Regions from separate parts of the Arthrobacter sp. zg-Y1116 genome, predicted to be linked through region 2. Evidence: predicted binding sites of a transcription regulator. Region 2 holds the regulator's gene; each other region holds the start of a gene.
What was found. Region 2 encodes LexA, which represses DNA repair genes until DNA is damaged. Its sites were predicted from a motif close to TCGAACANNTGTTCGA; they were not measured.
Positions count from the first base shown of each region.

Region 1: a site for LexA is predicted at 6,542-6,557, ahead of NNX34_RS08530 (HNH endonuclease signature motif containing protein). Genes of this name have one in related genera too.
Region 3: a site for LexA is predicted at 1,435-1,450, ahead of NNX34_RS13910 (DUF222 domain-containing protein). Genes of this name have one in related genera too.
Region 4: a site for LexA is predicted at 3,572-3,587, ahead of uvrA (excinuclease ABC subunit UvrA). Genes of this name have one in related genera too.

Region 1 covers NZ_JANFLR010000002.1:370,342-378,266, forward strand. The annotation lists gene NNX34_RS08505 (sodium:proton antiporter) at 1-445, shown strand, start outside; gene NNX34_RS08510 (YqjF family protein) at 484-1,218, shown strand; gene NNX34_RS08515 (hypothetical protein) at 1,171-1,743, opposite strand; gene NNX34_RS08520 (alkaline phosphatase) at 1,885-4,218, opposite strand; gene NNX34_RS08525 (L-threonylcarbamoyladenylate synthase) at 4,331-4,951, opposite strand; gene NNX34_RS08530 (HNH endonuclease signature motif containing protein) at 5,071-6,393, opposite strand; gene NNX34_RS08535 (glycosyltransferase family 2 protein) at 6,930-7,856, opposite strand.
Region 2 covers NZ_JANFLR010000004.1:693,914-701,838, forward strand. The annotation lists gene dapF (diaminopimelate epimerase) at 1-441, shown strand, start outside; gene NNX34_RS14585 (class I SAM-dependent methyltransferase) at 438-1,049, opposite strand; gene hflX (GTPase HflX) at 1,218-2,783, shown strand; gene NNX34_RS14595 (ATP-dependent DNA helicase) at 2,776-4,821, shown strand; gene lexA (transcriptional repressor LexA) at 4,934-5,740, opposite strand; gene NNX34_RS14605 (LysM peptidoglycan-binding domain-containing protein) at 6,202-6,633, shown strand; gene NNX34_RS14610 (histidinol-phosphate transaminase) at 6,741-7,841, shown strand.
Region 3 covers NZ_JANFLR010000004.1:549,135-557,059, forward strand. The annotation lists gene NNX34_RS13900 (inositol monophosphatase family protein) at 1-524, shown strand, start outside; gene NNX34_RS13905 (phosphotransferase) at 551-1,414, shown strand; gene NNX34_RS13910 (DUF222 domain-containing protein) at 1,646-3,412, shown strand; gene NNX34_RS13915 (bifunctional 2-polyprenyl-6-hydroxyphenol methylase/3-demethylubiquinol 3-O-methyltransferase UbiG) at 3,446-4,198, opposite strand; gene NNX34_RS13920 (TraR/DksA C4-type zinc finger protein) at 4,347-4,811, shown strand; gene NNX34_RS13925 (GNAT family N-acetyltransferase) at 4,932-5,426, shown strand; gene gatC (Asp-tRNA(Asn)/Glu-tRNA(Gln) amidotransferase subunit GatC) at 5,620-5,916, shown strand; gene gatA (Asp-tRNA(Asn)/Glu-tRNA(Gln) amidotransferase subunit GatA) at 5,925-7,427, shown strand; gene gatB (Asp-tRNA(Asn)/Glu-tRNA(Gln) amidotransferase subunit GatB) at 7,428-7,925, shown strand, end outside.
Region 4 covers NZ_JANFLR010000002.1:468,832-476,756, forward strand. The annotation lists gene NNX34_RS08915 (ABC transporter ATP-binding protein) at 1-1,077, shown strand, start outside; gene NNX34_RS08920 (ABC transporter ATP-binding protein) at 1,074-3,041, shown strand; gene NNX34_RS08925 (GntR family transcriptional regulator) at 3,051-3,467, shown strand; gene uvrA (excinuclease ABC subunit UvrA) at 3,615-6,518, shown strand; gene NNX34_RS08935 (HAD hydrolase-like protein) at 6,667-7,365, shown strand; gene NNX34_RS08940 (1-acyl-sn-glycerol-3-phosphate acyltransferase) at 7,352-7,925, shown strand, end outside.

The sequences.
Region 1 (7,925 bases), on a different contig from region 2:
TCGGGTGCTGCACAGCTACGTGGAGCAGCTGGAACGGCTGCTGACCGTGGTCCTGCTGCTGCTGCTCGGCGGCGCCATTGCCCGCGGACTGCTGTCCGGCATCGGCTGGCGCGAGATGGCGGTGGCCGCGGCCTTCCTGCTGGTGGTCCGGCCCCTTGCCGGCTGGCTGGGCCTGCTGGGCGGCAAGCCGGGCCCCCGCGAGCGGATGGCCATCGCCTTCTTCGGCGTCCGCGGGATCGGCTCCCTTTATTACCTCGGCTACGCACTGGGTAAGGGGAACTTCGACGGCGCCGAGCAGCTGTGGGGGCTGCTGGGCCTGGTGGTGGCCTCCTCCATCGTGCTGCACGGAATCACGGCGGCACCGGTGATCAACCGGCTGGACCGGATCCGCCGGAAGACGGCCGTGGAACGCTTCGGCGAGGAACGGCCGGATACGGCCGTCTAACTCTTTCCGCCCGGCCGGGGCGCTGTTAGCTTGGCGCCATGGGTACCCCCGTCCACGGCACGGAGGATCCCTGGCCCGCGGGACCAAGGGTGACGCCGCCGATACTGATGGCCCAGTCCTGGGCCGGAACCGTTTTCCTCCACTGGCGCCTTCCCGCGTCTGCTGCCGCACCGTACATGCCGCCCGGCGTCGAACCGGATGTCTTCCACGGTTCCACCTGGGTGGGGCTGGTGGGGTTCCTGGCGCGGGAGACCCGGATATTCGGGCGGGTCCCCGTTCCGTTTTTCGGGTCCTTCACCGAAATCAACGTGCGCCTGTATTCTCGCGGCAGCGACGGCAGCCGCGGGGTGCTCTTCCTGACCCTGGACGCCTCCCGGCTGGTTCCGGTCCTCGTTGCCCGCACCCTGCACATTCCGTATGTCTGGTCCCGCTGCCGCCCCGCGCGTTCCGGCCGGGAGCCGGGGTACGACGTCGAGCGGTTCGGGAAACAGCCCCGCTCGTCCTTCGCCGTGGTGCCGGACTATGCGCGGCAGGCGGACGATGGCCTGTCCCTGCTGCTTACCGCACGGTTCGGCCTGCATGCGGTCTTCGCAGGCAGGACGGTGTTCATTCCCAACTCGCACCGGCCCTGGCCGCTGTATCCGGCCCGGCTGACGCGTTTCCACGATGGACTGGTGCCTGCGGCCGGGCTTCCCGTTGAAGGGCCGCCGGACACCGTGCATTACTCACCCGGTGTGCGCACCTTCTTCGGCCGTCCGCGACGGATTGCCTGAGCCGGCCAGTTCCCGGCGCAGGCCGCGTTCGCCCTGCCGCATCAGCAGCGAGTGGGCTGCGGTGAAGACCGGCCGTGCCACGGGGGTGAGCAGGCGCATCCAGGGCCGGGTGGGCCGAACCCTCCAGTCGATGTCCATCCGGGTCTGCGCCGCGCCACCGGGGGCGTTCCCGGGAGCGGCCGCCGGCACGGGGAACAGGCGGATCCGGCCGGTGCCCGCCAGGTCTCCGCCGGCGTCGAACTCTATGATCCGTGGCCGGGCCGCGGCGGTCGGGTGGATGGTGATGGACAGGTGATAGCCCAATGCTGCACGGAAGCGCAGACGGACGGTAGTGGCCAGCAGTTCCGCAGTCGGGTCTGCGGTTTCGGCGTCTGCTTCGGCGCGCGGATCGGTGGCGAGGTCCTGGAGCGTGCAGCCGGGCCACCAGCGCGGCCAGCTCATGTCCGGGCTGGCCACGGTCTCCCACACCGCCTCGGGGGTCGCGTCGAGCAGCCAGCTGGAGGGGAGGATGTAGAGACCGGGCATTACTTCAGCATGCCATCCGCGATCCGGCGGGCCGAAACGGGATGCCGCGGTGGCGAAACAGACTCGTGCCGGGACCGAGGCTTCGGTCCCGGCACGGTGTCCGGTGTTATCGATCCTTTGCTGCCGCAGTCCTTGCGGAACTCAGCGGCGGTAGGCCCGGGGAAGGTCGAAGCCCCGCTCTTCCATTACCGCGCGCAGCCGGGTGGGGTAGTCGGTGATGATTCCGTCCACGCCCAGGTCAATGAGCCGGTGCATGTCTGCCACCTCATTGACTGTCCAGGGGATGACCGGCATGCCGAGTGCGTGTGCCTCGGCAATCATCTCGGCAGTGACCGTGGTGAAGATGGGGGAGAGCACGTCGTAGCCCTGGGCCTGGGCGGCACGGACAACGGACCCGCCGAAGTCATCTATATCGATTCCGCCCAGCTGCGGGGCTGCGCCCGGCTGGCCTACGCCGAGGTCCTCCGCCGTGCTGGCCAAAGCCACCCTCGTCAGTTCCGGGGCGATCCGCTCGAGCAGGTTCAGGGTGGACCAGTCAAAGGACTGGATGGTGGTGCGGCGCTCCCGGTTCGCATCGCGGACCACGTCCACCACCGCCTCGGTCAGGGCGACACTGCGCGGCCCGCCGGCCTGGCCTTCCTCGACCTTGGTTTCCACATTGAACTGGATTCTGCGTGCACCGTACTCCCGGGCGAGGCGATACACATCGCTCAGCTCCGCAATCCGGTTGCCCTCCGCGACATCCTGCTCCGGGTAGCCCGGCAACTGCTGATAGCCGCAGTTCAGGGTCTGGAGCTGCAGGAGGCTCAGTTCCGCTACGCGGTCGCCCACGTAGGGGAACTCCGGATCCCCGGAAGTGGCAGGGGCCGTATCAGCGCACTTTGCGGCCAGGATGATGTCGTCATGCCAGACAATCACCCGGCCGTCCTCGGTCAGGTGCGTGTCCAGTTCCAGTGTGGTGACGCCCAGTTCCAATGCGTGTGCGAAGGCCGCCAGGGATTCTTCGGTTACTTCGCCGCGTCCGCCGCGGTGCGCCTGTAGGTCAAAGTCCCGTTCCGTGCCGGAGCGCATCACCGAAGCCATGACTTCGAAAATCCGGGTGTTCTCATAAACGCCCGTCAGCATCTCGGCGCCGGGTCCCATGGCGGTCAGGGGCACGTCGTCGCCCGTATGGCCGCCGGTGGTCCAATCGATCTGGAACTGCTGGTCGGAGTTGGCGACGTCGAACGGTCCTTCCTGCACCGGGCTCTCCGGGTTGGAATCATCACCCAGCGGTTCGATGGTCATACCGCCGGTCTGGTGGTCGCCCACCGTGATCAGCAGGGTATTCCCGTCCTGCTCGGCGAACTCCTTGGCCAGGGCGACGGAGTTGTCGAACTGGATGCCGGACTCAATGGTCAACGCCCCGTTATTGACATGGCTCATGGCGTCGATGCCCTCTTCCTCCACCATGAGGAAGAAGCCGTTGTCATCCTGGTTGTTATTCAGGACGTCAATGGCTTTCCGGGTCATTTCGGTCAGCGGAACCGTGGGCTCGTAAGCCTCTTCGACGTCGTCGCCGTACTGGAACATCTCCTCGTTGGCGAAGAGCCCAAGGAGCATGTCGCCCTCTGCCGCCTGCAGGCCGGGCAAATCCCAGACGTATTCATACCCCAGGTCCTGGGCCTCTTCCACCAGGTTGCCCTCGGTGCCGGCGCTTTCCTCGGAATCATCCTCTGCGGGATTGTCTGGGTACCTGCCCGGGTTGCCTGCCGGGTACCAGTAATCCTCACCGCCGCCCAGGATCACCTCCGGGTGGGAACTGCGCAGGAACTGGGCAGCGATGGCGCTCTGCTCATCCCGGTCCAAAACGTGCGAGCCGAAAGCGGCCGGGGTGGCATCCGTAACCTGGGCGGTGGTGACCAGCCCGGAGGACTTTCCGAGCCGTTCGGCGATTTCCAGTGCCGAGGTCACGGGCTGCTGCTCCAGGTCCACTCCGATGGCGCCGTTGTAGGTTTTCACCCCGGTGGCCATGGAGGTGGCAGCGGCGGCCGAGTCGGTGATGAAGGTACCGGGATCCGCGGAGTTGGTGTGGACCCGGCCCACCTCGGGCAGCGAATCCATGGCCAGTTCCCCGGTCAGCCCTACCGACGCGAGCCGGATGGCGTCGCGTTGCGCCGTCCCCATCCCATCGCCGACCATCAGGATTACGTTGACGGCGTCGTCGTTACCGTGTCCGCCGTCGTCGTCTGTCGGCGTCGGGGTCGGGGATGGTGTCCCCGTATGGGTCGGTGACGGTGTTCCGGTGGGGGTCGGGGTGGAGGTAGGAGTCGGACTTGTGGTGGGAGTGGGTGTGGAAGTCTTTGTGGGCCCGGGGGAGCCGGTGGGATGGCCGTTCCCGCCGCCTATGCCCGGAAGCCCGGTACCTACGCCGCATCCTGCCAGGACGCAGATACTCAATATCGCCGTCGATAGTGTTTTAGCCGTCTTCTTCATGTGGTTTCCCCTGCGAGTGCCTAGCGATGGTTCCCCCTGACGCGTGCCAGACTTCGTGCGCGCCGAGGGAGAGTCAACCGCAGGAACCAATAAAGGTTCCGGGCCGCCGGGGTTACTCGAAGGGTGTCGGATCTCCGGTTCCGCGCCGCACGATTTCGGGCGAGTCACCGGAGAAATCGATGACTGTTGTGGGCTCCGGGCCGCAGAACCCGGAATCGATGACGGCGTCCACCTGGTGGTCCAGGCGTTCCTTGATTTCCCAGCCCTGGGTCATGGGATCCTCGTCGCCGGGCAGCAGCAGTGTGCTGGAGAGCAGCGGTTCGCCGAGGCCCTCCAGGATCGACTGCACCACCGTGTTGTCCGGGATGCGCACGCCGACGGTCCGCTTCTTGGGCTGGAGCAGCCACTTGGGCACTTCTTTGACCGCCGGCAGGATGAAGGTGTAGCTTCCGGGGGTGGCGGCCTTGATGCTGCGGAACACCGAGTTGTCCAGCTGCACAAACTGGCCCAGCTGCGCGAAGTTGCGGCAAACCAGGGTGAAGTGGTGCTTATCGTCCAGCTGGCGGATCTGCCGGATGCGTTCCAGCCCCTCACGGTTGCCCAGCTGCACTCCCAGTGCATAGCAGGAGTCGGTGGGGTAGGCGATCAACCCGCCGGATTCGAGCAGATTCACAATCTGGCCGATGGCCCTGGGCTGCGGGTTTTCCGGGTGTACGTCAAAGTATCTGGCCATCTCCCCAGCCTACCGGTGGCCGTCGCCGACGTGGACTGGCAGGGTCCGAGAGCCGGCGAGCGCTGGGGAGATTCCGCGAGCGCCGGGAGACCCGGCTGTGCCCCCAGCTATGCCGCATGCTATGCCGCCTGGATCAGGTCCACCACTATCCTCTCGACCGCAGACAGGCCGTCCTCAATAGGAGTACCTGCCAACGGTGGCGCAGTGGAGCGGTATGTGTGTCCGGTTGGGGTGGAGGTTTCCACGGTATGGGCGAGTATCGGGGGTAAGCCTTCCATGCCTCCGCCCGCCGCGCCTGTTGAGGCAGCTGAGCCGGGAGGTTTGCTTGCCTTTGCGGACCACCCCGGCGCTTCCTTAGCGTGGTTGCACGCTTCGCAGAGTCCCTGTCCGTTCCCGACGCTGGTGGGACCTCCGTCGCTGTGCCGCCGGACATGGTCGAACTCCCGGATTGGAGCACCGCACCACGGTATCCGGCAGGTAGAGTCCCGTGCGGCGATGAACCGGGCCAAGGAGGTCGGGAACAAACGTGCGCGAGAATCCATAGCGATCAGCTCGCCGGTTGCCGGAGCCATGTACAGCCTGCGGATGAAGGTCTGGACATCCCTGGCTGGTCTGTCGCTCCGATCCTGGCGACGTCCCCTGCTCGCGTTCTCCTTAGCCACGCCCCGGTTGCGGACCAGATCCCTGGCCCACTGCGCCGGAACGGGGCCATAGCCGGGGACGAATGCCGGCTCTGACTCTCCGGCAAGCAGTGTCCGGTCCGTCATTACCAGCTGGACCTCCACCTTCATGGAGTCCGCCTGTGCCTGACCGGTGATTCTGCCTACCAGCGTGTCCGCCATGATCTGGCCGCGGGTACGCCCGTCCCCGGCCGCCGTCAGCCGGTCAGCCTCGCGAACCAGGGCCGCATACACGCCTACCCCCTGGGCGACCGGCAGAAGTCCCGTCAGGTACGTCATGGTGTCCGGCGCGGGACGGCAGGAAACGAAACGTTCGGATGCAGCCTTGGCAGCCCGGTTCACGGCAGCCTGTGGATCCAGCCGGTAAGAAGCTGCCCTGGCGCGGGAAATGAGCTGCCGATCTCCCAGGGATTCCAGCAGCTCCGGATCTCCGGCCACTTCCGCATCCACCCGCTGCCGGTCTTCTCTGCTCAGGCACGCGGTTTCACGCACCAGCAGTGTGGCCCGCCATTCGTTGATCTTTCCGTGGCTCAGAGCGTAGAGGGTGCAGGGCATGTCCTGGGTCAGGGCCTTGGCGAACCCCAGCAGGCGCCCGCCGCGGTTGGCGGATTCCCTCCGGGCCAAAGCTATCTGCGAGGCCACGCCCCAACCCTGCTTGTCACGGGATACTCCCTCCACCGCCTGCTTCCTCCGCTGTGAGGCATCAAACGCCGCGGCGGCCCGGGCCTGCGCTGCCGACGCGGCTGCCTTCAGCTCTTCCAAGGCTCGAATCCGGTCGATTAGCTCTGGGTCCGGCTGAGGGGCATACTCAGCGTCGCCCTCCTCACTCAAGACGCCTACCCATGCGTTCACCAACGCTCTACTGGCGTGGGAAGGGTCAGCAGATAAGTGGTGTCCATCCGGACGATATTCGAACATGTGTTCGAGTTTATCGGCGGTAAGCGGCACCGAGAAGGAACGAAATACCTGACCTGGTACCTGTCTTTCGGGCCCGAGGCCGGAGTGAATCAGGCTGATAGCTGTCTGGTCACCACCGCCCTCCGCTGCCATCGGTTCCGTGAAATTCGGCAGGCATTCTGTCGAATACTTGACGTTCTCCCCGTCCAATGGGCGTCCCATTTGGAACGCGCTCGCAGACGCAGCCTCACGGCCCACCTCCGCAGCCCTGGCGTTCGCGCTCGCAGGCACACTCCCGGCACCTCCAGCGCTCGCAGGCCCCCGCAACTCCGCTCACCCCGTAACCCCCGCTTACCCCCGCAACGACCGCCGGATCCGGCGCACCGAATGCGCAGCAGTCTTCAGCCGCACACCCGAGTAGGGGATGCCGCCGCGCAGCCGCCACTGCACGGCAAGCCAGACACACACCGCACGCTCACCAGCCACAGCGGAGCGCACAGGGGCGACGCCGGACCCCAGACTCGGCGGCCGCCGTCGCGCCGTCGCCCGTATTCCGCTGCTGCCGTGACGGAAGCGGCCAATGCCGCCAGGTGCAGGGGCCTCCGGGCACTCCAGCACAGGACCGGGAATAAGGACAATTCGGCAGCGAGCCGCAGGGGCTGGGCCAAATCGTCATAGGCCTGCCGCACCCGTTGCCGGAAGAAGTGCGCTGTGGAGGACGGGAGCCGCGCGACAAACAGGTCATCGGCACGCATCTGGGCACCCCCGGCTGCCCGGACGGTGCGCAACAATTCGAGATTCTCGAACAACACGTCCCCGCTGTAGCCGCCCGCCTGCCGAAGGATTGCGGTCCGCACCGCGAGCGTTCCCGGGTAGTCGGCACCGAACGCACGGTTCAGGAGGATGCGGCCGGTATCCCAGCGGGCGTGCCAAGGCAGGGGAGAGGGTGAGGAAAAGTAGTTTTGTGGACGGACGACGTCGACCTCCTCCAGCAGTGCGCAGATCCGTTCCAGCTGCTCCGGCGTGTAGCGGACGTCGTCGTCGGCAATGATGAGCTGCTGCGCCTCGGCCAGGTCGACGCCGGTGAGGACACCGTCGACTTTGCCGTTCCCGCACTCGGGGTGCCTGGGTCGGCAGTGGAACACGCCGGCAGGGAAGGCCTGCTCGTGCCGCGCGTACAGCTCGTCGCCGGAGCCGTCGACCACCAGGACCCGCAGGTGCGTGCTGAGCAGTTCCAGGTATTCCACCAGCTCATCCAGGCCGGTGTCCTCGGCCCACTTCAACGGAAGCAGGTATTCGGCGTCCAGCCGGGGGCGGCGGTGTTGCATGCCCGAAAGATATCCATGCCCCTTAGTGATAAGCAACCTTAGTAAAACCCGCGTGTCCGCACGCCCCGG
Region 2 (7,925 bases):
GTCAACGCAGACGGACTGGAGGTGCCCCGCCCGGGCCTGTCCGTCAGCATGGGCAACCCGCACACCGTCGTGGCCCTCGCGGAACTGGATGAACTGGCCGCGACCAACCTGACGGCAGCTCCGTCCGTGCAGCCGGAGCCGGAGCACGGCACCAACGTGGAGTTCGTGGTCCCGGCCGAGCCGCTCGTAGAAGACGGGGTGGGGCTTCTCACCATGCGCGTCCACGAGCGCGGCGTCGGCGAAACCCTCTCCTGCGGTACCGGCGCCTGTGCGGCCGCCGTAGCCACCCGGTTCTGGGCCGGAGCCGACGCACCCGATGACTGGGCGGTGACTGTGCCGGGCGGCGTCGTCGGCGTCCGTTTCCTGACCGGACCCGACGGCCGCGAACATGTGGAGCTCAGCGGACCGGCCGTCCTGGTGGCACGCGGCACCCTGCTCTAGGCGCTGCGTTCCACCTTCAGGGTCCGGAAGGACTTCGCGGTGCTGTGGCGGGAGACGGTGAATCCGGACGGCAGCGTCTCCGCCAGCCAGCGCTGCAGGGAATCCGAGCCCAGGTTTTTCTGCACCACCAGCCAGGCAGTGCCGCCCGGCGCCAGGCGCGGCAGCCAGAGCAGCAACAGGGCATGCAGTTCCTCTTTGCCGATCCGGATGGGCGGGTTGGACCAGATGGTGTCGAAGCGTACTTCGGGGTCCACCTCCTCCGGCAGCGAGGCCGTGACGTTGCCGCAGCCCAACGCCGCTGCGTTGTCCCGGGTCAGCGCGATGCAGCGTTCGTTGACATCGACCGCGTAGACCCGGGCCGCGGGGGATTTCAGCGCCAGGGTGAGGGCGATGGGTCCCCAGCCGCAGCCGATGTCCAACAGGTTGCCGGTTTCCGGCGGCGCGGGAACTTCCTCCAGCAGAACCATCGTGCCCTTGTCGATCCCGTCGGGGCTGAAGATCCCGCCCGCTGTCTGCAGGGTCCGTTCGGTCCCGTTGAGGCTGACGCGCAGCGGTTTGCGGACCTCGGGCCCGGACGGTGTGGAGGAGAAGTAGTGGTCTGAACCCATAACAGTCCAGATTAGTCGCTGCAGGCGTGTGGCATGGAATTTATGGGTGGCCGTACGGGTTGTAAGGGACAGCTGGCGCGGTAGGGATCCATTGCGGAGAAGGTTGTTTTCCTGAGGATTTGTCGGTTCACTGGCCTACCATGGAAAGTACGTTCCAATAAGGAGATTATGACGATCAACAACTCCCGTCCTGTGAATTCGACGGACAGTTCCACACCCGAACTGAGTCCTTCGGATATCCAGGGTGTCATCGACAGGATTCTCGCCAAGGACAGCGCGGTCGAAGCGAAGGCCCCCGGCGACAAGCAGCGAGGCCGCGCCCTCGCGCTCTCCGACAGCGATAGCGGGCATTCCGTCCACGACGGCGAGCAGCAGGACCTGGAGGAACGCCGCGCACTGCGCCGCGTTGCCGGGCTTTCCACCGAACTCGAGGACGTTACCGAGGTCGAATACCGCCAGCTGCGGCTGGAACGGGTTGTCCTTGCCGGGCTCTGGAGCGAGGGCACTGCTGCCGACGCCGAAAACTCGTTGAAGGAACTGGCCGCACTGGCTGAGACTGCGGGATCCGAAGTCCTGGACGGCATCATCCAGCGCCGGCTCAAGCCGGACCCCGGCACCTTCCTCGGGTCCGGCAAGGCCCAGGAACTCAAGGACATTGTGACGGCCACCGGTGCAGACACGGTCATCGTGGACAGTGAGCTGGCTCCGTCCCAGCGCCGCGGGCTGGAAGACATCGTCAAGGTCAAGGTCATCGACCGGACAGCGCTGATCCTGGACATCTTCGCCCAGCATGCCAAGTCCCGCGAGGGCAAGGCCCAGGTGGAACTGGCGCAGCTGGAATACCTGCTGCCGCGCCTGCGTGGCTGGGGCGAATCGATGTCCCGGCAGGCAGGCGGCCAGGTCGGCAGCGCCAGCGCGGGCATGGGTTCGCGCGGCCCCGGTGAAACCAAGATCGAATTGGACCGCCGGAAGATCCGCACGCGGATGGCCAAGCTCCGCCGCGAAATCGCGGGCATGAAGCCGGCGCGCGAAACCAAGCGGGCCAACCGGCACCGCAACTCCGTGCCCTCCGTCGCCATTGCCGGCTACACCAATGCAGGAAAGTCCTCGCTGCTGAACCGGCTCACCGATGCCGGGGTACTGGTGGAGAACGCACTGTTCGCCACCCTGGATCCCACCATCCGCAAGGCCCAGACCGAAGACGGAATCGGCTACACGCTCGCTGACACCGTGGGGTTTGTCCGGTCGCTGCCCACCCAGCTGGTGGAAGCCTTCCGCTCCACCCTGGAGGAAGTAGCCGACGCAGACCTGATCCTGCACGTGGTTGACGCTTCGCACCCGGACCCGGAGGGCCAGATCGCGGCCGTCCGGACCGTCCTCACCGAAGTCGACGCCCGCAAGGTGCCCGAAATCATCGTGCTGAACAAGGCCGACGCAGCGGATCCGTTCGTGCTTGAGCGGCTGCGCCAGCGCGAGCCCCGGCACGTGGTCGTCTCGGCCCGCACGGGCGAGGGCATCCCCGAGCTGCTGCAGGCGATTTCCGAGGGCATTCCGCGCCCCGGCGTGGACCTGGAACTCCTGGTGCCCTACGAGCGCGGCGACATCGTCTCGCGCCTGCACCAGGAAGACGCCGAGATCCTCTCCGTGGAGCACGGCGAAGCCGGTACCCAGCTGCATGTGAAGGTTCGTGAAGGGCTGGCAGCAGAGCTGGAGCAGTTCGTGACCCATGGGTAGGAAAGCGCCACAGGGGCCGGACCAGGTCCTGGATCTGCTTGACACTGCGGTGGCGGCCATGGGCGGGCAGAACCGGCCCGGCCAGCACGAGATGGCCCGGCAGGTGGCCGAGGCCATCGAGTCCGGCGACCACCTGCTGGTGCAGGCGGGAACGGGTACGGGCAAGTCGCTTGCCTACCTGGTCCCGCTGATTGCGCACGCCTTGGAAAGCAGCAAACCCGCGCTGGTCTCCACTGCCACGTTGGCCCTGCAGTCCCAGATCGTCGGGCGTGACCTCCCGCGCCTGCTGAAGACCCTGGAACCGAAGCTTCCGCGGGAGGTGGATGTTGCCCTGCTCAAGGGCCGCAGCAACTACGTCTGCGTCCACAAGACCGGCGGCGGATTCCCCGAGGAAGACGAAGCCGGAACACTGTTCCTGCTTGGTGACGAGCAGGCTGTCTCCCATCCCGCTCCCGCCGGCGGGCCCACCTCCGCCCTGGGGCGCGACGTCGTCCGCCTGCAGGAATGGGCGCAGGAAACGGAAACCGGTGACCGGGATGAGTTGCTTCCCGGCGTCAGCGACCGTGCCTGGCGTCAGGTGTCCGTCACCTCCATGGAGTGCCTGGGGGCGCAGAAGTGCCCGGTGGCGGAGGCCTGTTTCAGCGAACGGGCACGGGCCAAGGCCGCCGTCGCCGATCTGGTGATCACCAACCACGCGATGCTGGCCATCAGTGCGTTCGAGGGACTGGCCGTCCTGCCGGACTATGACGTAGTGGTGATCGATGAGGCCCACGAGCTGCAGGACCGGGTTACCGGAGCGGTTACCGGACAACTCTCCGGAACAGTCATTGCCGCGGCGGTCTCCGCAGCACGCAAACACACGTCCGCCACCATGGAGCCGCTTGCCGCTGCCGGCCGGGCCTTCGACTCGGTGTTTGCCCCGGTGCCCTCCGGCCTGCTGGCCGCGGGGCTGTCCGAAGACCAGGAGCTGGTCCTGGGATCCGTGCGTGAAGCCTGCCGCACGGCGCTGTCCGACTCCAAGCCCGAAGGCTCCGACGCCGTCGACGGCGGCCGCCAGATGGCACGCTCGCGCCTGATGGCTGTCCTGGAACTGTGCGAACGGATCCTTGACGCAGTGAATTCAGGGGAGGTGCTGTGGGCGTCGCGTGCCAGCACCTTCTCGCCGGGCACCGGCTACACCGCCCCGGAAGAAGACGCACCACCCACCATCAACGTTGCACCGCTGTCCGTGGCCGGCCGGCTGCGCGAAGGCCTGTTCGACGGGCACACCGTGGTGCTGACCTCGGCCACCCTCGCCATCGGGGCGGAGTTCGGCCCGGTGGCCGGAGCCCTGGGGCTGCTGGGTGCCGGTGCACCGAAGTGGACGGGGACCGACGTCGGCAGCCCCTTCGACTACCCGCGGCAGGGTGTCCTGTACGTAGCCAAGGACCTGCCGAAACCGGGACGCGGCACCTCCCCGGAGCAGCTGGATGAACTGGAGGCGCTGATCAAGGCCTCAGGCGGCGGCGCCTTGGGGCTTTTCTCCTCCCGCCGTGCAGCGGAGGAAGCCGCGGAAGCCCTGCGGAAGCGGGTGGACTTTCCGATCCTCTGCCAAGGGGAATCCACCATGTCCGCCCTGGTCCAGCAGTTTGCCGACGAGGACGAGACCTGCCTGTTCGGCACCATGTCCCTCTGGCAGGGCGTGGACGTCCCCGGCGCCTCCTGCCGGCTGGTCATCATTGACCGGATTCCGTTCCCGCGCCCGGACGATCCGTTGATGACCGCCCGCACCCGGGCGGTTGCCAAGGCCGGGGGCAACGGCTTCATGAGCGTCTCGGCCACCCACGCAGCCGTCCGGCTCGCCCAGGGTGCCGGCCGGCTGATCCGCGCCTCCGGGGATAAGGGAGTGGTGGCTGTGCTTGACTCACGCCTGGCAACCGCGCGCTACGGCAGTTTCCTGCGGGCCGCCCTGCCGCCGTTCTGGTCCACCACCGACCGTTCCGTGGTGCTTCAGGCACTGAAGCGGCTCGCCGCGGAACCCGCGGGCGCGAAGAAGTAAACTCCGCCCGGGAAAGGGGATCCCGGGAAGCAAAAAACAGCGCTGCCGTGTACCGGCGGCGCTGCTTTTGCATGGTCCTTTTTCACGTCCGGCCAGGACGGTCAGCTTGTGCCTAGAGCGAACGCATCACCGAGACGACTTTGCCCATAATGGTGGCTTCGTCACCGAGGATCGGCTCGTAGCGGGTGTTCTGGGGCAGCAGCCAGGTGTGTCCGTTGCGCTGCCGGAAGGTCTTCACGGTTGCCTCGTCTTCGAGCAGGGCCGCGACAATGTCACCGTTTTCGGCGGTGGGCTGGCGGCGGACAACCACCCAGTCACCGTCGCAGATGGCCGCATCCACCATGGAATCGCCCGCCACGCGAAGCATAAACAGGTCGCCGTGACCTACGAGCTGGCGCGGAAGGGGGACCATCTCTTCGACCTGCTGGTCGGCCAGGATGGGTCCGCCTGCGGCGATCCGCCCGACCAGCGGAACCATCGCGGTGTCGATTGCGGTGGTGAGGTCGGAGACGCTGCCGGAACGTTGCGTGCGTGGGCTGCCGCCGCCGGAGCCGCCCTTTGCTGCACCCTCAGCAGCCTCCACGGTGTTCCCGTCGCCGCCCGCGTTGCCTTTGCCTCGGCGCACAGGAGCATCGCGGAGCAGAAGCGGAACCAGTATCTCCATGGCGCGCGGGCGCTTGGGGTCCCGGCGGATGTAGCCCAGCTTCTCCAACTGGCTCAGCTGGTGCGTAACGCTGGAAAGGCTGGCCAGCCCCACTATGTCGCCGATCTCCCGCATGGACGGGGGATAGCCGTTCGCGTTCACCGAACGCTGGATGGTCTCCAGGATCTTCGTCTGCCGGGCGGTAAGGCCCTTGGTACGTCCTGCCGGCGCGGGCGCGGCAGGGGAGGGGGTGCTGCCATTGGTAACACGGGCCACGTCGGCTTCCCTTCACAGTCGGCCCGTGGATGCGGGCCGGATGGTTCTAGCGGTGTATCTGGTTGGTGCTGCGGTGCTGCGGTGCTGCGTTGCTGAGGTGCTGCGGTGCGTTGATTCGATGCAGTGGTTGGATGCGGTGGTCTATCCCGCCAAGCCGTTTTGTCAGTGCCGGATGGTTAGTTGGTCCCAGCCGCTTCCAACAGGTTCAACGCTAGGGGAGCGCAGGCATATTTTCAAACATATATTCGAGCGAGTCTCGACAATGTTCGTAGATAAGTGCTAGAAATGTTCGAGTACAGCTTCGAACATATGTTCGACCCTGAGTAGAAAACGGTCCACCGACACCTCGGCGGACCCACCAGATGTTCGAATGCAGTTTCGAGCCACACTGTTTTCCCGGTGCTTTTTACGGGAGGCGGGGGAATCGGCGGAGCTGCTCTTCGGACCGGAAAGGTATTGACATGTCAGTACACGTACTTCCCCTCACTGCACAGAGCATCACTGCACAGAGCATCACCGGATCTTCCCCCGACCGGGCGGCCGGCCCCGCCCGCATGGCCACCACCGCGGACGCCCAGGCATCTGTCCCGCTGCGCCTGACTCGCCGTGGCCGGCTCGTCCTGGTCGGCGCCCCGCTGATGATCGTGGCCGCCGCACTGCTGGCCTTCATCGGATTCTTCACCGCACCGGCCATGGCCTCGGGGGACTCCCCGGAACAGACACGCACCATCCAGGTGGGTGTATCCGCCGGGGATTCACTGTGGTCGCTCGCCACCGAGTTCGCTCCGGACCGGGATCCCCGCACCGTGGTCGCCGACATCGTGGAACTCAACAACCTGGCGGACGCCACCGTCCCTGCCGGCAGCCAGATTTATATCCCGGTCTCACGCTGATCCACCGGCCAGCGCGCTCCGGTGATCCTTACCTGCGTGCCCGTAACAGAGGGGTGCTGGAAGTCCCTCAAATACAACGTCACCGCAGTCCGTCCTAAGCTGTAGAAGTGAACGAACAGCTGGAAAACCTGAACAGACTTCCCCTGCGCGATGATCTGCGGGGCCTGACCCCGTACGGCGCCCCTCAGCTGGATGTGCCCATCCTGCTGAACGTCAACGAAAATACCCACGGACTTCCGGAGCATGTGCGCCGGGCCATTCTGGCCGAGATTGAATCAGTGGTCGCCGGCCTGAACCGATATCCCGACCGCGAATTCACCCTGCTGCGGGAAAACCTGGCCAAATATCTCGGCCACGGACTGGCTGCGGAGAATATCTGGGCCGGGAACGGTTCCAACGAGGTTCTCCAGCAGATCCTGCAGGCGTTCGGCGGACCCGGGCGGACGGCCATGAGCTTCCCGCCCACCTACTCCATGTACCCGCTGCTCGCCAGCGGCACCGGCACCGCGTACGTCACCGGCTCGCGGGAGCGGGACTTCTCCCTGACCCCCGAATCGGCTGCGGAGCAGATCCGGGCGCAGGCACCCAATATCGTGATCCTGTGCACCCCGAACAATCCCACGGGTACCGCCCTGGAACTGGACGTGATCGAAGCCGCCTATGAAGCGGGAGAAGCTTCGAACGCCATCGTCGTCGTTGATGAGGCGTATGCAGAGTTTTCCCACGCCGATACCCCCAGTGCGCTGCAGCTGCTCCCTGGCCGGGAGCGGCTGATTATCTCCCGGACCATGTCGAAGGCCTTCGCACTCGCCGGGGCCCGGATCGGCTACCTTGCCGCAGCGCCGCAGATTGCGGACGCCCTGCGGCTGGTCCGCCTGCCCTACCACCTCTCCGCCATCACTCAGGCGACGGCGAATGCTGCCCTCACGCACGCCGATGCGCTCCTCTCCAATGTGGAAGACATCAAGGGCCAGCGGGACCGCATCGTGAAAGAACTGCGTGCGCTCGGACTGGAACCGGCGCCGTCGGACGCCAATTTCGTGCTGTTCAGCGGTATGGAGAATCCCCGGGCGGTATGGGAAGGCCTGCTCGAAGCCGGGGTCCTCGTCCGTGACATCGGCATCGAGGGCCACCTGAGGGTCACCGCCGGCACCGAAGCCGAAACCACTGCGTTCCTGACGCGGCTGCGGGAACTGCTCGCTGCCTGAGCGGAAGCCGGGCACCCAGGATGACCCCGGTTTCAGTGAGTCGGGGCGTTCGGGACTAAACTGATGACCTGCCGGGGCTTTGCC
Region 3 (7,925 bases), 140 kb from region 2:
CCATCGATCCGCTGGACGGCACCACCAACTTCATCCGCGACATCGTCTATTACGGCACCTCGGTGGCGGCGGTGAACGACGACGGCGAGTGGCTGGCCGGCGTCGTCCACGCTCCGGCGCTGGTACGCGTGTATTCGGCGGCCCGCGGGCACGGCGCCTGGCTGGCAGAGCACGGCAGCGTCCGGAAGCTCACCGGTCCCGATCCGCAGCGGGTCGGAAAGCTGCTGGGCACCGGGTTCTCCTATGATGCTTCGGTGCGCTCCGAGCAGTACGCGGCCCTGCCGCAGGTGGCCGGGCAATTCGCCGATGTGCGGCGCCTGGGGTCCGCAGCCTTGGACCTGTGCATGGTGGCGGACGGTTCCCTGGACGCCTATATCGAGCGCGGCCTCAACGAATACGACTATGCAGCCGGTGCCCTGATTGCCGAGGAAGCCGGTGTGCCTGTCCAGCGTCCGCCGCAGCCTGCCAACGATGCCGAGCGGCTCGACGCCGTCACTGTCGCCGGGGCAGCGCTGCTGGGTTAGCGGTCACCGGACGTTAGTCTGCTGGGATGGAATCTTGGCATCGGAACCGGCTGAGCGTGCGGCAGGCTGAACTCGTCGAGGCTTGGCTGCCGGGGGTGAGTCTCGTTACCGATCTCTCCTGGAACCTTCTGGATACCGCGATCCTTGAAGTTGCGGACGCAGCTGACGGGCAGCGCAGGTACATCGTCAAAGCGGCCGGGCCCTCCAACCACCACATAAGCCGTGAAATAGACGCCCACGAGTCGTGGGTCAGCGTCTGGTCCCGGCAGAACCGTGCGCCAATGCTCGTTCAGTCGGACCGTTCCGAAAACATCTTGGTCACGGAGTATCTGGATGGATCCCTCGTGGAGGGAACCGCAGCTGAATATTGCCCGGATACTTATCAGCAGGCCGGGTATCTTTTGCGGATATTCCATGAGCAAACTGCGCGTACTGACGTTGACTATGAGGTGCGGGCCACTGCCAAAGCGTTGTCTTGGCTGGAGAAGCCGCACCGCATTTCCAAATCCCAGGTTGAACAGGCCAAGGCCGTTCTCGGAGCCTATCGGCCCAAGCCGGTGGTTCTCGTTCCGACCCATGGTGACTGGCAACCTCGCAACTGGCTCATAGACGGCAGCGAGTTGAGGATCATCGATTTCGGCCGGTACGACTTGAGGCCGGCCGTGACCGACCTTTGTCGCTTGGCGGTGCAGCAATGGAAGTCTCACAGTTATCTGGAGGGTGCCTTTTTCGAGGGGTACGGTACGGACTTCAGGGACAGCGAACTCTGGAACCTAACACTGCTGCGCGAAGCTGTCTCCACTGCTGCCTGGGCTTACCAAGTCGGCGACCCTAAGTTCGAGGCACAAGGCCATCGGATGCTCCGGGATGCGCTGGGGAACTTCTCGTAGATTGCATTTGCCGGGTTTGTTCAAAGCGATCTTCGGTGGTCTGGTCCTCCTCGGCCACCAAGTGCACGGACGGCACGGCGTCAGGGGTGAGCGTGCCAACTGGGCGCCGCCGGTGGCTTGGTTTATGGGTAGGTAGTTGCGTTCGAAAGACGGGTATTTCCGGTTTCCGGGAGCCCTCTTTTGGGCCTGTTTTCCGCCCGGAAATGTCAGTGCCGGATGAAATCCTGAGGTATGGATCAGCTCGGGAATGCAGAACCGACAACCGAAGCGCAGGGCAGTGAAAACCAGCTGCCTGCTGGCACCACTGGTGAAGCGGATGAGCCCCGCGGGGCCTGCACCCTGTCGGTGTACCGGGCTGAACCGGCGGCCCCCGAGTCTGACGGGACCGCTAACGCGAGTGCCGGCAGTTCCGCTCCGGAGAACGACGCCGAGGCAGGCACCCAGCCAGCCGAGAATCCCGTTCCTGATGCCGGCCCTCTCCATGCCGGCCCCTCCGCCGCCGAGCCAGCCGAACACGAACCTCCCGCTGCCCCCGATTCCGAAGCCGATAGTTCTGCCTCCGATTTCCCAGACGGCTTCACTGGGACACTGGCGTTGCAGAACCTTGAAGCCTTTGACGAGCAGATGGTGGGTGAAGCCCTGTCCCGGATGGCGCATTTGATGTCCTGGGTGCAGGCGCAGGAAGCCCGCCTGGTCAACCGGATGGGGGAGCTCTTCCGGGACGACAGATATGCCGCTTCCAAATGGATCGAACCGGGGCTGGCCTTTAGCCTCGCAGCTTCCGAATGCGCGGCCGTCCTGAATGTTCCGCAGGTCACCGGACAGCGGCTCCTCAGTGAAGCGACGAGTCTCTGCACTTCCCATACGGCAACCCTGACCGGGCTCGAAGAGGGACGCTTTTCCTACCAGCATGCCCAAGTGGTACTGGATCAATGCCAGAACGTTCCAGCTGCGGCGCTCCCGGAATTTGAGGCCGATCTGCTGGCAGCAGCCGAGGGCCAGACGCGCTCCCAGTTCTCCGCCAAGGCCCGCCGGCTGCGGGAGAACCGCTATCCGCAGACCATCAACAAACGGCACCTGACCGCGTTCGAACAGCGCAAGGTCACCCTGGACCGGGAAGAGGACGGCATGTCCTGCCTCTCCGCCCATCTGCGGGCAGCGGAAGCGCAGCAGATTTACACTGCTCTCAGTACTGCGGCGCGGGGTGAACAGGTAGTCGGGGATTCCCGGACCACGGATCAGCTGCGTGCGGATATTCTGGCGCAGCTGCTGATTGGCAGCAGCCGGGGACTCTTTACTGCGACCACAGACGAGGCCGGAACCCCGGATGAGGCCGAAACCGGCTCTGGAGGCGGCTCGGAAAGCGCTCCGAATCGCCACACCGGACCGGACGATGGAATCGTCCCTCGGGCGGAAATCATGGTCCTGATCAACGCGGAGACCCTCTTCGGCGCGGACGACCAGCCCGCCGAGCTGCACGGGTACGGGCCCATTAGCGCCGAAGCGGCACGCAGGCTGGCCCGCAACGCCGTCGGTTGGACCGGACTGGCCCAGGACTCGCAGACCGGAGAGATCCTGGGCGTAGGACGGCGCAGAAAGGTTCCGGCCGGGCTCCGCCGCTGGCTCCGCGCAAGGGACGGAACCTGCCGGTTTCCCGGGTGCCGGGTCAGCACCGCGAACTCGGACGTCGACCACACCATCGACTGGGCGAAGGGCGGTCCTACCGACCACGCGAACCTGGAGCACCTCTGCCGCCGGCACCACCGGTTCAAGACCCTCGGTTACTGGAAAGCGTGCCAACCCACCCCCGGAGTGATCGAGTGGACCTCGCCAACCGGCCGGGTTTATCGGACCGAGCCCTTTTTGGAACTGGACCTGCCAGGTCCGGCAGTAAATCGGAGTACGGATCCCCGGCAGGAGGAGTTCAGGCCGACGGATTCCAGGCCGAAGGATTCAACGCAGGACGATTCCCGATTGGAACAGGTGCCGCCATTCTGAGTCGGGTTCAGCCGGCCGCGGCCGCGTCCCGAGCTACCGCCGGGCAGCCACAATGATCTCCCGGCTGGACGCTTCCCTGAACGGCCCGCCCTCCCAATCCCCGTACCAGTCCACGGAGCTGAAACCGGCCCGGTCCAGCAGGTCCTTCAGCACCTCTGCCCGCACAAACTTCAGGGTGCTGCGGCTGATGAACCGCTCGCCGTCGGACCGGAAGACGGTGCGGTCCTCGAACGTGACCAACGCGCCGTCGGGCTGGTCTTCCACCGAGATCAGCTCCCACTCCACCTCCAGCGTTCCCGCCGAAGATTCCTGGACCGACGGGCCAGCATTGCCGCTGTCCCACTCCAGCCAGGCCTTCGCCGCAGGATTCCGGGTCTCGAAATAGAAGGTGCCACCGGGCACGAGCCGGGACCGAACGGCCGTCAGCGTTTCGAGGATGGCGGCCTCCGTCAGGAGGCACTGAAACGCATGCCCGGTCATCAGGGCAGCATCAAACGGACCCTGCGGCAGATCCACGGCGGTGCCCTGCAACCAGGTGACCCTCTCGCCGCCCTCGCGAGACCGCGCCACCTCCAGCATGCCGGAGGCCGGATCGACGCCGGTCAACGTGTGGCCCGCCAGCGCCAGACGCACGGCGAAACTGCCGGTGCCGCATCCGACGTCGGCGATGCGGAGCGGCTTATCGCCGATAAGGCCGGCATAAAAGTCGGTGTCCCATTGCCCGGCATTGTCTTCGTCATAGAGAGCCGCCAACCGCGGCTCGTTGTAGAACGTGTCAACCATCATTCCCCCGGATTTCGGACAGTTGACCCGAATCCTACCGGGATTAAGCCCTGAGGAAAGGACCGTCCTCGGGGGCACTTTTCCGCGCTCCGGCGTCGGATAATTTATCCCGATGCATCCCGTGCAGCACAGACTCACAGGAGGAAAACGCATGCCTAAGAAAGCACCCACGGCCCCGCGCAAAACCATCCGCGGAACGCCCGAGCCGGCAGCGGTCGCGCTGCAGACTCCCACCCCGCAGACCCCGCAGACCCCGCCGGAGCTGGACGCGGCCTACTTCGCCCGCCTGATCGACGAGCGGATGGAACACACCCGTGAGCAGATCAGCACATTAACGGCCGTGATCCGGGAAGTCACCCTGGCCGCCAAGGACATTCCGGCAGACGACGAACACGATCCCGAAGGAACTACGGTTTCCGTAGAGCGGGCCAACGAGGTGGCACTCCTGGCCGCAGCGGAAACATCGCTCCTTGAACTGATGGAGGCACGGGAACGCCTGAACACCGATAGCTACGGCATCTGCGAACGCTGCGGGACGGCGATCCCGACGGCCCGGCTCGAAATCCGTCCCGAAACCCGCTTCTGCGTGGAGTGCGCTTCAGCCCGCCGGCGGTAAGCGCACCGGCGACGGTGCGGTTGAACCGTGTGCGCCGCCTCACCGCCGTCCGGAAACGCGGCGGGGCGGGGATAGAATCTACGTGCACTTCAACCAACACCTTAAGGACTCGTACCACGCATGAGCATCACCATCCGGCTTGCCACCGAGGCTGACTTTGACGACATCCGCCGGATTACCCGTGAGGCTTACCTGCACGGCAATCACATCGAGGCTGACAACCCCTACGTCAAGGAACTGGAAAACGTCGAGGACCGCGCCAAGCACACCGAGCTGTGGGTAGCAGAGCTCGACGGCAAGGTGGCTGCCTCCGCCGCAATCACCTACGCGGGCCAGCCCTACACGGACATCGCCATTGAAGGCGAACTGGAATTCCGGATGCTCGCCGTGGATCCGACCCTCCAGCGCGGGGGAGTGGGCCGCGCGATGGTTAACGCCATTGTCGATTACGCCCGGAACAAGGACGGTATCGAGGCCGTCAGCCTCACCAGCATGACCACCATGCTGAACGCCCACGCCCTCTACCTGTCCTGCGGGTTTGAACGCGTTCCGGAACGGGACTGGACCGTTCCCGGCGAAGACTACATTCTCTGGGTGTTCCGCAAGGCCGTTTAGCCCTCAATCAGTACGCGGCCCCGGCCGTCCCGGTGCCCGACGGCGGCGGGACGGCTTTTGCGCGTCGGCAGCGTGTTGCAGCGCGCCGGCAGGGTGTGGCGGCGGCCTCCATGCCCTGCCCCGAAACGCCGTAGACTGGAACGGATACCGGCGTAAAGCCGAAAAACGTTCCTAAAAGACGCATGGGAGACTCATGTCTGAGATCAATCGTGAGGCTGTGGCGCATCTGGCGCGGCTGGCCCACATTGAGATGACCAACGACGAGCTGGACAAGATGGCCGGCGAACTCGATGTCATCGTGGATTCGATCAAATCCGTAAGCGAAGTTGCCGGCGAGGACATCCCGGCAACCTCCCACCCCATCCCGCTGGTCAATGTCTTCCGTGAAGACGTTGTGGGGCAGACGCTGACCAATGAAGAAGCACTGTCCGGCGCCCCGGACAACGCCGCCGGCCGCTTCAAGGTCCCTGCCATCCTGGATGAGGAGTAAAAGCTTCCATGAGTGAACTGATTACATCAAGCGCCGCACAGCTGGCCGCCAAGCTGGCTTCCGGCGAAGTGTCCGCCGTCGAGGTCACACAGGCCCACCTGGACCGCATCGCGGAGGTGGACGGCGCCATCAACGCCTTCCTGCACGTCAACACCGATGAGGCGCTGCAGGTTGCCGCCGACGTCGACAGGGCCCGCGCCGCCGGCGAGGAACTGCACGAACTGGCCGGCGTCCCCATCGCCATCAAGGACCTGATCGTCACCAAGGGCCAGCCCACCACGGCAGGCTCCAAGATGCTCGAGGGCTGGATGAGCCCCTACGACGCCACGGTGATCTCGAAGATCCGTGCCGCGCGCATGCCGATGCTCGGCAAGACGAACCTGGACGAGTTCGCCATGGGCTCCTCCACGGAACACTCCGCCTACGGCCCCACCCGCAACCCGTGGGACCTGGACCGCATCCCCGGCGGCTCCGGCGGCGGGTCCGCTGCCGCCGTCGCCGCTTTCGAAGCACCGCTGGCACTGGGCACCGACACCGGCGGCTCCATCCGCCAGCCGGCCGCCGTCACCGGCTCCGTGGGCGTGAAGCCCACCTACGGCGGCGTTTCCCGCTACGGCGCAATCGCCATGGCTTCCTCGCTGGACCAGATCGGCCCGGTCTCCCGCACCGTGCTGGACGCCGCGCTGCTGCAGGAACTCATCGGCGGCCACGATCCCCGCGATTCCACCTCCCTGACGGACCCCGTGGGTTCACTGGCCGACGCCGCCCGCAACGGCAGCGTCGCCGGCATGCGGATCGGCGTCATCAAGGAACTGCAGGGCGAAGGCTACGAAGCCGGCGTCCAGGCCCGCTTCACCGAGTCCCTGGACATGCTGCGGGATGCGGGTGCGGAAATCGTTGAGGTGTCCTGCCCCAACTTCAAGTACGCCCTCGGCGCCTACTACCTGATCATGCCGTCCGAGGCCTCCTCGAACCTGGCCAAGTACGACGGCGTCCGGTACGGCATGCGCGAGCTGCCCGCCGAGCCGCCGCTGACCATCGAACGCGTCATGAGTGCCACCCGCGCCGCCGGCTTCGGCGACGAGGTCAAGCGCCGCATCATCCTGGGCACCTACGCCCTGTCCGCCGGCTACTACGACGCCTATTACGGCTCGGCCCAGAAGGTGCGCACCCTGATCCAGCGCGACTTCAACGCCGCGTTCGCCCAGGCCGACGTGCTCATTTCCCCGACCTCGCCCAACACGGCGTTCAAGCTCGGCGAAAAGCTGGACGATCCGCTGGCCATGTACCTGAACGACGTCGCCACCATCCCGGCCAACATGGCCGGCGTCCCGGGCATTTCCATCCCCGGCGGCCTGTCCGACGGCCTGCCCGTCGGCATCCAGTTCCTGGCCCCGGCCCGCGAAGACATCCGCCTCTACCGTGCCGGCGCAGCCCTGGAGGGCCTGCTCGAGCAGAAGTGGGGCGGCCCGCTGCTGGCCTCGGCACCCGTACTCGGAGGAGTGAAGTAAATGTCCGTCCATATCCAGGATGAAACCCTGTCCTTCGAAGAGGCCATGGAGAAGTACGACCCGGTGCTGGGGTTCGAGGTCCACGTGGAGCTGAACACCAAAACCAAGATGTTCTCCGACGCCCCGAACATCTTCGGCGACGAGCCCAACACGGCCGTCACCCCGGTGGACCTGGGCATGCCCGGCGTGCTGCCGGTGGTGAACAAGAAGGCCGTGGAGTACTCGATCCTCATCGGCCTTGCGCTGAACTGCAAGATCGCCGAATCCTGCACCTTTGCCCGGAAGCAGTACTTCTACCCGGACACGCCCAAGAACTTCCAGACCTCCCAGTACGAAGACCCCATCGCGTACGACGGCTACCTGGACATTGAGCTTGAAGACGGCACCGTGTTCCGCGTCGAGATCGAACGCGCGCACATGGAAGAGGACGCCGGCAAGCTGACCCACATGGGCGGAGCCACCGGCCGCATCCAGGGCGCAGACTTCTCCCTGGTGGAC
Region 4 (7,925 bases), on a different contig from region 2:
TTCGCCGGGGCGAACAGGGACCTCACCTCCACCCAGCTGCGGGTGAGCCAGCTGCTGGCCCTGCTGTTTCCCGCCGCCATGCTGATCGCCAACCTCGCCACGGTCGCGGTGGTGTGGTTCGGTGCCTTCCGGATTGACGCCGGGCAGATGCAGATCGGTGCGCTTACGGCGTTCATTGCCTACATCATGCAGATCCTGATGGCGGTGATGATGTCCATGTTCATGATCATGATGCTTCCCCGCGCAGCGGTCTGCGCCGAACGGATCTTCGAGGTGCTGGATACCCGGACCAGCGTTGCGGATGCCCCCGGGGCGGGGACGCTGGCGTACGACGGCGGGCGGCTCGCCTTTACCGACGTCGGGTACAGCTACCCGGGCGCGGAGGACCCGGTGCTGTTCAACCTCAGCTTCGAAGCCCTGCCCGGGGAGACCACGGCCATCATCGGTTCCACGGGGGCGGGGAAGACCACGCTGCTCAACCTGGTCCCGCGGCTGCTCGACTCCACTTCCGGCAGCATCGCCGTCGACGGGCAGGACATTGCCGGGGTCACCCTCTCCTCGCTGCGCCGCGGTATCGGGCTGGTTCCCCAGCGGGCCTACCTCTTCAGCGGAACCATCGCCTCGAACCTGCGCTTCGGCCGGCCGGACGCCACCGACGCCGAACTCTGGGAAGCCCTGGAGACCGCCCAGGCGGCAGATTTCGTGCGGACAGCCGAGGGAGGACTGGACCACCAGGTGGAACAGGGCGGAGCCAACTTCTCCGGGGGACAGCGGCAACGCCTCGCGATTGCCCGGGCCCTGGTGGTTCGGCCGTCCATCTACCTCTTTGACGACAGCTTCTCCGCCCTCGACTTCGCCACGGATGCCCGGCTCCGGGCGGCACTCAAGCCGCAGACCCGGGATGCCACCGTAGTTGTCGTGGCACAGCGGGTGAACACCATTACCGACGCCGCGAAGATCCTGGTGCTGGAAGAAGGCCGGATCGTAGGTCAGGGAACCCATGCAGAGCTGATGGAATCCTCGGACACCTACCGGGAAATCGTTGCTTCGCAGCTCACCGCGGAGGAAGTGGCATGAGTACGCCGGGGGTACGGGGACGCCCGGGAGCCGCCGCAACGGCCAAGCCGGAGAACTTCGCCTCCAGTGTCCGTCGGATCCTGGTGCTGATGGCACCGGACCGGGTACGGGTAGCGGCGGTACTGGTTGCCGCCGTCGTCTCCGTGGCGCTCGCCGTCAGCGCGCCACGGATCCTCGGGGAGGCCACCAACGTCATCTTCGACGGCTTCATCGGCCAGGGCCTGCCCGCGGGGGTGTCCAAGGACGCCCAGGTCCAGGCACTGCGGGACTCGGGGGAGCGGGAACTGGCGGACATGCTCGCGGCAATGGACGTGGTCCCGGGGCAGGGACTGGACTTCGGCAGACTGGCAGGGATCCTGCTCGGCGTGCTGGGCATCTACCTGGCCGCCTTCGCGTTCGGCTGGTTCCAGGCACGGGTGACCGCCCGCATTGTGCAGAACGCCATGTACCGGCTGCGCCGCGACGTCGACGGCAAACTGTTCCGGCTGCCCATGTCCCACTTCCAGCAGCAATCGCGGGGAGACGTCCTCAGCCGGGTCACCAACGACATCGACAACCTGGCCCAGACCCTCTCCCAGAGCCTGACCCAGATCATCACCTCGGTCCTGACCATCGTGGGCGTGCTGGCAATGATGGTTTCCATCTCCCCGCTGCTGGCGCTGATCGCCGTGATTACCGTGCCCGTCTCTGCACTGGTCACCGTCCTCATTGCCCGGCGCTCGCAGGCAGAGTTCAAGACCCAGTGGAAGTCCACCGGCGAGGTAAACGGCTATATCGAGGAAATGTTCACCGGGCAGGACGTGGTGAAGGCCTTCGGCCAGCAGGAGCGGATCATCGAAGGCTTCGCCCCCGCCAACAACCGCTTGTACCGCTCCGCCTTCCGGGCCCAGTTCGTCTCGGGCATCATCATGCCGGCCATGACGTTCATCTCGAACCTGAATTACGTGGCCGTGGCGGTGGTCGGCGGACTGCAGGTCGCCAACGGGCAGCTGTCCATCGGCGGCGTGCAGGCCTTTGTGCAGTACAGCCGCCAGTTCAGCCAGCCGCTGGGACAGCTTGGCGGGCTGATCAACATGCTCCAGTCCGGCGTCGCGTCCGCCGAACGGGTGTTCGCCCTCCTTGACGCGAAGGAACAGCAGCCGGACCCCTCCCGGCCCGAGCACCTGAAGGCGGTGCGGGGGCGGGTGGCCTTCGAGGATGTCTCCTTCAGCTACAGCCCCGATGCGCCGTTGATCCGGAACCTGTCCTTCACCGCGGAGCCCGGGCAGACCGTGGCCATCGTGGGTCCCACCGGTGCCGGCAAGACCACCCTGGTCAACCTGCTGATGCGTTTCTACGAGGTGGACGCGGGCCGCATCACCATCGACGGCATCGACATTGCCCGGCTCCGCCGCGAGGAACTGCGCGGCCACATCGGCATGGTGCTCCAGGACGCCTGGCTGTTCGAGGGCACGGTGCGGGAGAACCTGGCCTACGGCGCACCCGATGCAACCGAGGAGCAGATCGTTGAGGCGGCGCAGGCCACCCATGTGGATCACTTCGTCCGGTCCCTGCCGGAGGGCTACGACACCGTGCTCGGGTACGACGGCGGGGCGCTGAGCCAGGGCCAGCGGCAGTTGCTGACAATCGCCCGGGCCTGGCTTTCAAACCCGTCCATCCTGGTGCTGGACGAGGCCACCAGTTCCGTGGACACCCGCACCGAAATCGCCATCCGGCTGGCGATGAACGCCCTGCGGCAGGACCGCACTAGCTTCGTGATTGCCCATCGCCTGTCCACCATCCGGGACGCGGACATCATCCTGGTGGTGCGGGACGGGCAGATCGTGGAGCAGGGAACCCATGCTGCGCTGCTGGAGGCCGAGGGGTTCTATACCGAGCTCTACCGTTCACAGTTCGCCGAGCCGGCACAGGATGCAGGGGCGGAGGACGACATGCCGGCGCCTGCCGATCCGGCCGGGCACTAGCATTGCACCATGACGCCTGACACAACCCCCGTAACCGCACCGACCTCCGCCGGCAACGACGCCGGTGTGCTGGCAGGGGTCCGGATTGACGCTTCCAGCTCGGTCCCGCCCTACGAACAGCTGCGCCTGCAGATCCTGGACGCCGTGAATGAGGGGCGCCTCGCCATCGGAACCCGGCTTCCACCGGTGCGTGCCCTGGCCGGACACCTCGGACTGGCCGTCAACACGGTGGCGAAGGCCTACCGCGAGCTGGAGCAGGCGCAGGTCGTCACCACGCGGTCCCGCGCCGGCACCGTTGTCGCGGCGGGCGGCGACACCGGCCGCGGCCGGGTGGCCGAAGCTGCCGCCGCCTATGCCGCGGCGGTGCGGGCCAACGGCGTCTCGGATGACGACGCCGTGTCCCTCCTGCGGGCGGCGCTGGGCTAAACGGCCACGTAGCCTCCGGTTTGCGGGGTTTCGGATCGCTCCAAGGCCATGCAGCCAGGGAGCCCCGCACCGGTTCCGCTTCGCCCGCGGCGAAACCCGGGGGGTCGAATACTTCTTCGAATCGGCGTTTGAACTACAGTGGAAAACGTGCCTAAATCGACTCTTCCGACGGCTGACACCACGTTCGTGCCGCATAAAGCCAATGACCTTTCCCGCCTGGTAGTGAAAGGTGCGCGCGAGCACAACCTCCGCAACGTTGACCTGGACCTGCCGCGGGACGCCATGATCGTGTTCACCGGCCTGTCCGGCTCGGGCAAATCCTCCCTGGCGTTCGACACGATCTTCGCGGAGGGACAGCGGCGCTACGTCGAGTCCCTGTCCGCCTACGCGCGCATGTTCCTCGGCCAGGTGGACAAGCCCGACGTCGACTTCATCGAGGGGCTTTCGCCCGCCGTCTCGATCGACCAGAAGTCCACCAGCAAGAACCCGCGGTCCACGGTGGGAACCATCACCGAGATCCACGACTACATGCGCCTGCTCTGGGCCCGTGTGGGCCGCCCCTTCTGCCCCGTCTGCGGCGAGCCCGTCAGCCGGCAGACCCCGCAGCAGATCGTGGACCAGCTCCTCGAACTGGAAGAGGGAACCCGCTTCCAGATCCTTGCCCCGGTGGTCCGCGGCCGGAAGGGCGAATTCGTCGACCTGTTCAAGGAACTCGCCGCCAAGGGCTACTCCCGTGCCCGGGTGGACGGCAAGCAGGTCCAGCTGTCCGATCCGCCGAAGCTTGGCAAGCAGTACAAGCACAACATCGAAGTGGTCGTGGACCGCCTGGTGGCCAAGGACGGTATCCGGCAGCGGCTCACGGACTCGGTGGAAACCGGACTCGGCCTGGCCGACGGCCGGGTGGTGGTGGACTTCGTCGACCTCCCCGAGGACAGCAGCGGACGCACCCGCACCTTCTCCGAGAACCTGGCCTGCCCGAACGAGCACCCGCTGGCCATCGACGAAATCGAACCGCGGTCCTTCTCCTTCAACAACCCGTTCGGAGCCTGCCCGGTCTGCACCGGCATCGGCTCCCGGCTGGAAGTCGATGAGGACCTGATCATTCCGGACCCCTCCAAGTCCCTGGCCGAGGGCGCCATCGCCCCGTGGTCCCTGGGCACCGCCACCACCGAGTACTGGAACCGGCTGCTCGACGGCCTGGCCAAGGACATGGGCTTCTCCATGGACACCCCCTGGAAGAAGCTGCCGGCCAAGGCACGCGAGGCAGTGCTCCACGGCAAGGACCACAAGGTCGTGGTCCAGTACCGGAACCGCTTCGGCCGCGAACGCAAGTACAGCACCGGCTTCGAAGGCGTCATCCAGTACATCCACCGCAAGCACGGGGAAACCGAATCGGACCACGCCCGCGACCGGTACGAGGAGTACATGCGGGAAATCGCCTGCCCCGAGTGCGGGGGAGCGCGCCTGAACCCGGCGTCCCTGTCCGTGCTGATCAACGGCCGCAACATTGCCGAGATCAGCGCCCTGCCGCTGCGTGAAGCCGCGGACTTCCTCAACACCCTGGTCCTCACCGGGCGCGAAGCACAGATCGCCAACCAGGTGCTGAAGGAAATCCAGGCCCGCCTGACCTTCCTGCTCGACGTCGGCCTCGAATACCTGAGCCTGAACCGCCCGGCAGCCACGCTGTCCGGCGGCGAGGCCCAGCGCATCCGCCTGGCCACGCAGATCGGTTCGGGGCTTGTGGGCGTGCTGTACGTCCTGGATGAGCCGTCCATCGGCCTCCACCAGAAGGACAACCGGCGCCTGATCGACACCCTGATCCGGCTGCGCAGCCTGGGCAACACCCTGATCGTGGTGGAACACGACGAAGACACCATCCAGGAAGCGGACTGGATTGTCGACGTCGGCCCCGGCGCCGGAGAGCGCGGCGGCGAGGTGGTGCACTCCGGACCGTTGGCCGAGCTGCTCACCAACGAGCGCTCCATCACGGGCGCCTACCTGTCCGGCCGGAAGAAGATCGAAATCCCGGCGAAGCGGCGCAAGGTGGACAAGTCCCGCCAGCTGAAGATCGTCGGAGCGCGGGAAAACAACCTGCAGAACCTGAACGTAGATGTTCCGCTGGGCGTCTTCACCGCCGTGACGGGCGTCAGCGGGTCCGGCAAGTCCACGCTGATCAACGACATCCTCTACAGGACCATGGCGAACAAGCTCAACGGTGCCAAGCACGTGGCCGGGCGGCACACCCGCGTGGAGGGCCTGGAGCAGCTGGACAAGGTCATCCACGTGGACCAGAGCCCGATCGGACGGACCCCGCGGTCCAACCCGGCCACCTACACCGGCGTCTGGGACCACATCCGCAAGCTCTTCGCCGAGACCAACGAAGCGAAGGTGCGCGGCTACCTGCCGGGCCGCTTCTCCTTCAACGTCAAGGGCGGCCGCTGCGAGGCCTGCCACGGCGACGGCACGCTGAAAATCGAAATGAACTTCCTGCCCGACGTCTATGTTCCCTGCGAGGTGTGCCACGGCGCCCGGTTCAACCGGGAAACCATGGAGGTGCACTACAAGGGCAAGAACATCGCCGAGGTGCTGGACATGCCGATCGAAGAGGCGGCAGAGTTCTTCGCCGCCTTCGGTCCCATTTCCCGGCACCTGAACACGCTGGTGGACGTGGGCCTGGGCTACGTCCGGCTGGGCCAGCCCGCCACCACGCTCTCCGGCGGCGAGGCGCAGCGCGTGAAGCTCGCCAGCGAACTGCAGAAGCGGTCCAACGGCCGCAGCATCTACGTCCTCGACGAGCCCACCACGGGCCTGCACTTCGAAGACGTCCGCAAGCTGCTGGAAGTGCTGCAGGGACTGGTGGACAAGGGCAACACCGTGATCACCATCGAGCACAACCTGGACGTCATCAAGAGCGCCGACTGGATTATCGACCTCGGCCCCGACGGCGGTACCGGCGGCGGCAAGGTGGTAGCCTCCGGCACCCCGGAGAAGGTTGCCAAGGTGGAAGGCAGCCACACCGCGACGTTCCTGGCGGAGATCCTCAACCCGTAGTCCAATGAAGGCCGGTGGCCGCCCGAGGGGGCGGCGCCGGCCTTCGGCATGCCCGGTCCCGTCGCGCGGGCAAAACGCACCCGGGAGATATGCGCCGCCGGGCATACCTTTTTCCCTTGGGCCGCCCCGATATGCCAAACTTAGGCCCGTGACTTCTCCCCGGCTTTTGGTGCTGTTCGATCTCGATGGAACGCTGGTTGATCCGGCCGGTGCCATTACGGGCGGCATCTGTTCCGCCCTCACCGCCTGCGGGCTGCCGGAGCCGTCAGAGGCGGACCTGTTCCGGATGGTCGGCCCGTCCCTGGTGACGTCCCTGCGTGACATTGCCGGCGTTCCCCGGGACCGCCTGGAAGCGGTGATCCGCCACTACCGGCAGGGTTACCGGGAGGCGGGCATGGCACAGAGCCGGCCTTACCCGGGCATCCGCGGACTGGTGGAGAAACTGCGCACGGAACACACCGTGGCCGTGGCCACCCAGAAACCCGGGCACTTGGCGGTGGAACTCCTGGAGGTGCAGGGCATGGACAGCCTCTTTGCTTCCGTTCACGGCTCACCCGCCGACGAGCAGGCCGCCGCCGCGCTCAACGGGAAAGCCGGCATCATCCGTGCCGCTCTGGAGCGGCACGCGGGCACCTTCGACCGGGCCGTCATGATCGGCGACCGCCGGCACGACGTCGAGGGCGCCGCCGCCAACGGAATCGACTGCATCGGAGTCTCCTGGGGCTTCGCTGCCGACGGCGAGCTCGACGCGGCGGGGGCCGCCGTCGTCGTTGACACCGCGGAAGAACTGGCCGATGCTGTGCTGGCCTATGCGCAGAACGGAGCGGCACTGAATGGTTCTCTATAACCTGACCCGGGCAAGCACCCGCGGGCTTGTCGCCGGTCTGTGCCGGCCCACGATCACCGGACTCGAGCACGTTCCCGCCCACGGCCCGTTCATCGTCGCCTGCAACCACCAGTCCTTCCTGGACAGCGTCCTGGTCCAGGCCCTGCTGCCGCGCCGCGTGGGTTTCTTCGCCAAGGCCGAATACTTCACCGGGACCGGCCTCAAGGGGCTTGCGATGAAAAGCTTCTTCGAAGGCGTGGGATCCATTCCGGTGCAGCGCGACCAGCAGGCCGCCAGTGTTGCGGCACTCAAGACCCTGCTGGACATCCTTGAGGAGGGCGGCGGCGTCGGAATCTACCCCGAAGGCACCCGCTCACGCGACGGACTGCTCTACCGCGGACGCACCGGCGTGGGCTGGCTGGCCCTGACCTCCGGGGCGCCGGTGGTGCCCGTGGGGCTCATCGACACCGACAAACTGCAGCCCGCCGGCAAGAAAACGGTCAAGCCCGGACACTTCGCCCTGAAGGTGGGGCAGCCGCTGTACTTCCAGAAGACCGGTCCGGAGCATGCGCTGCCGGCCC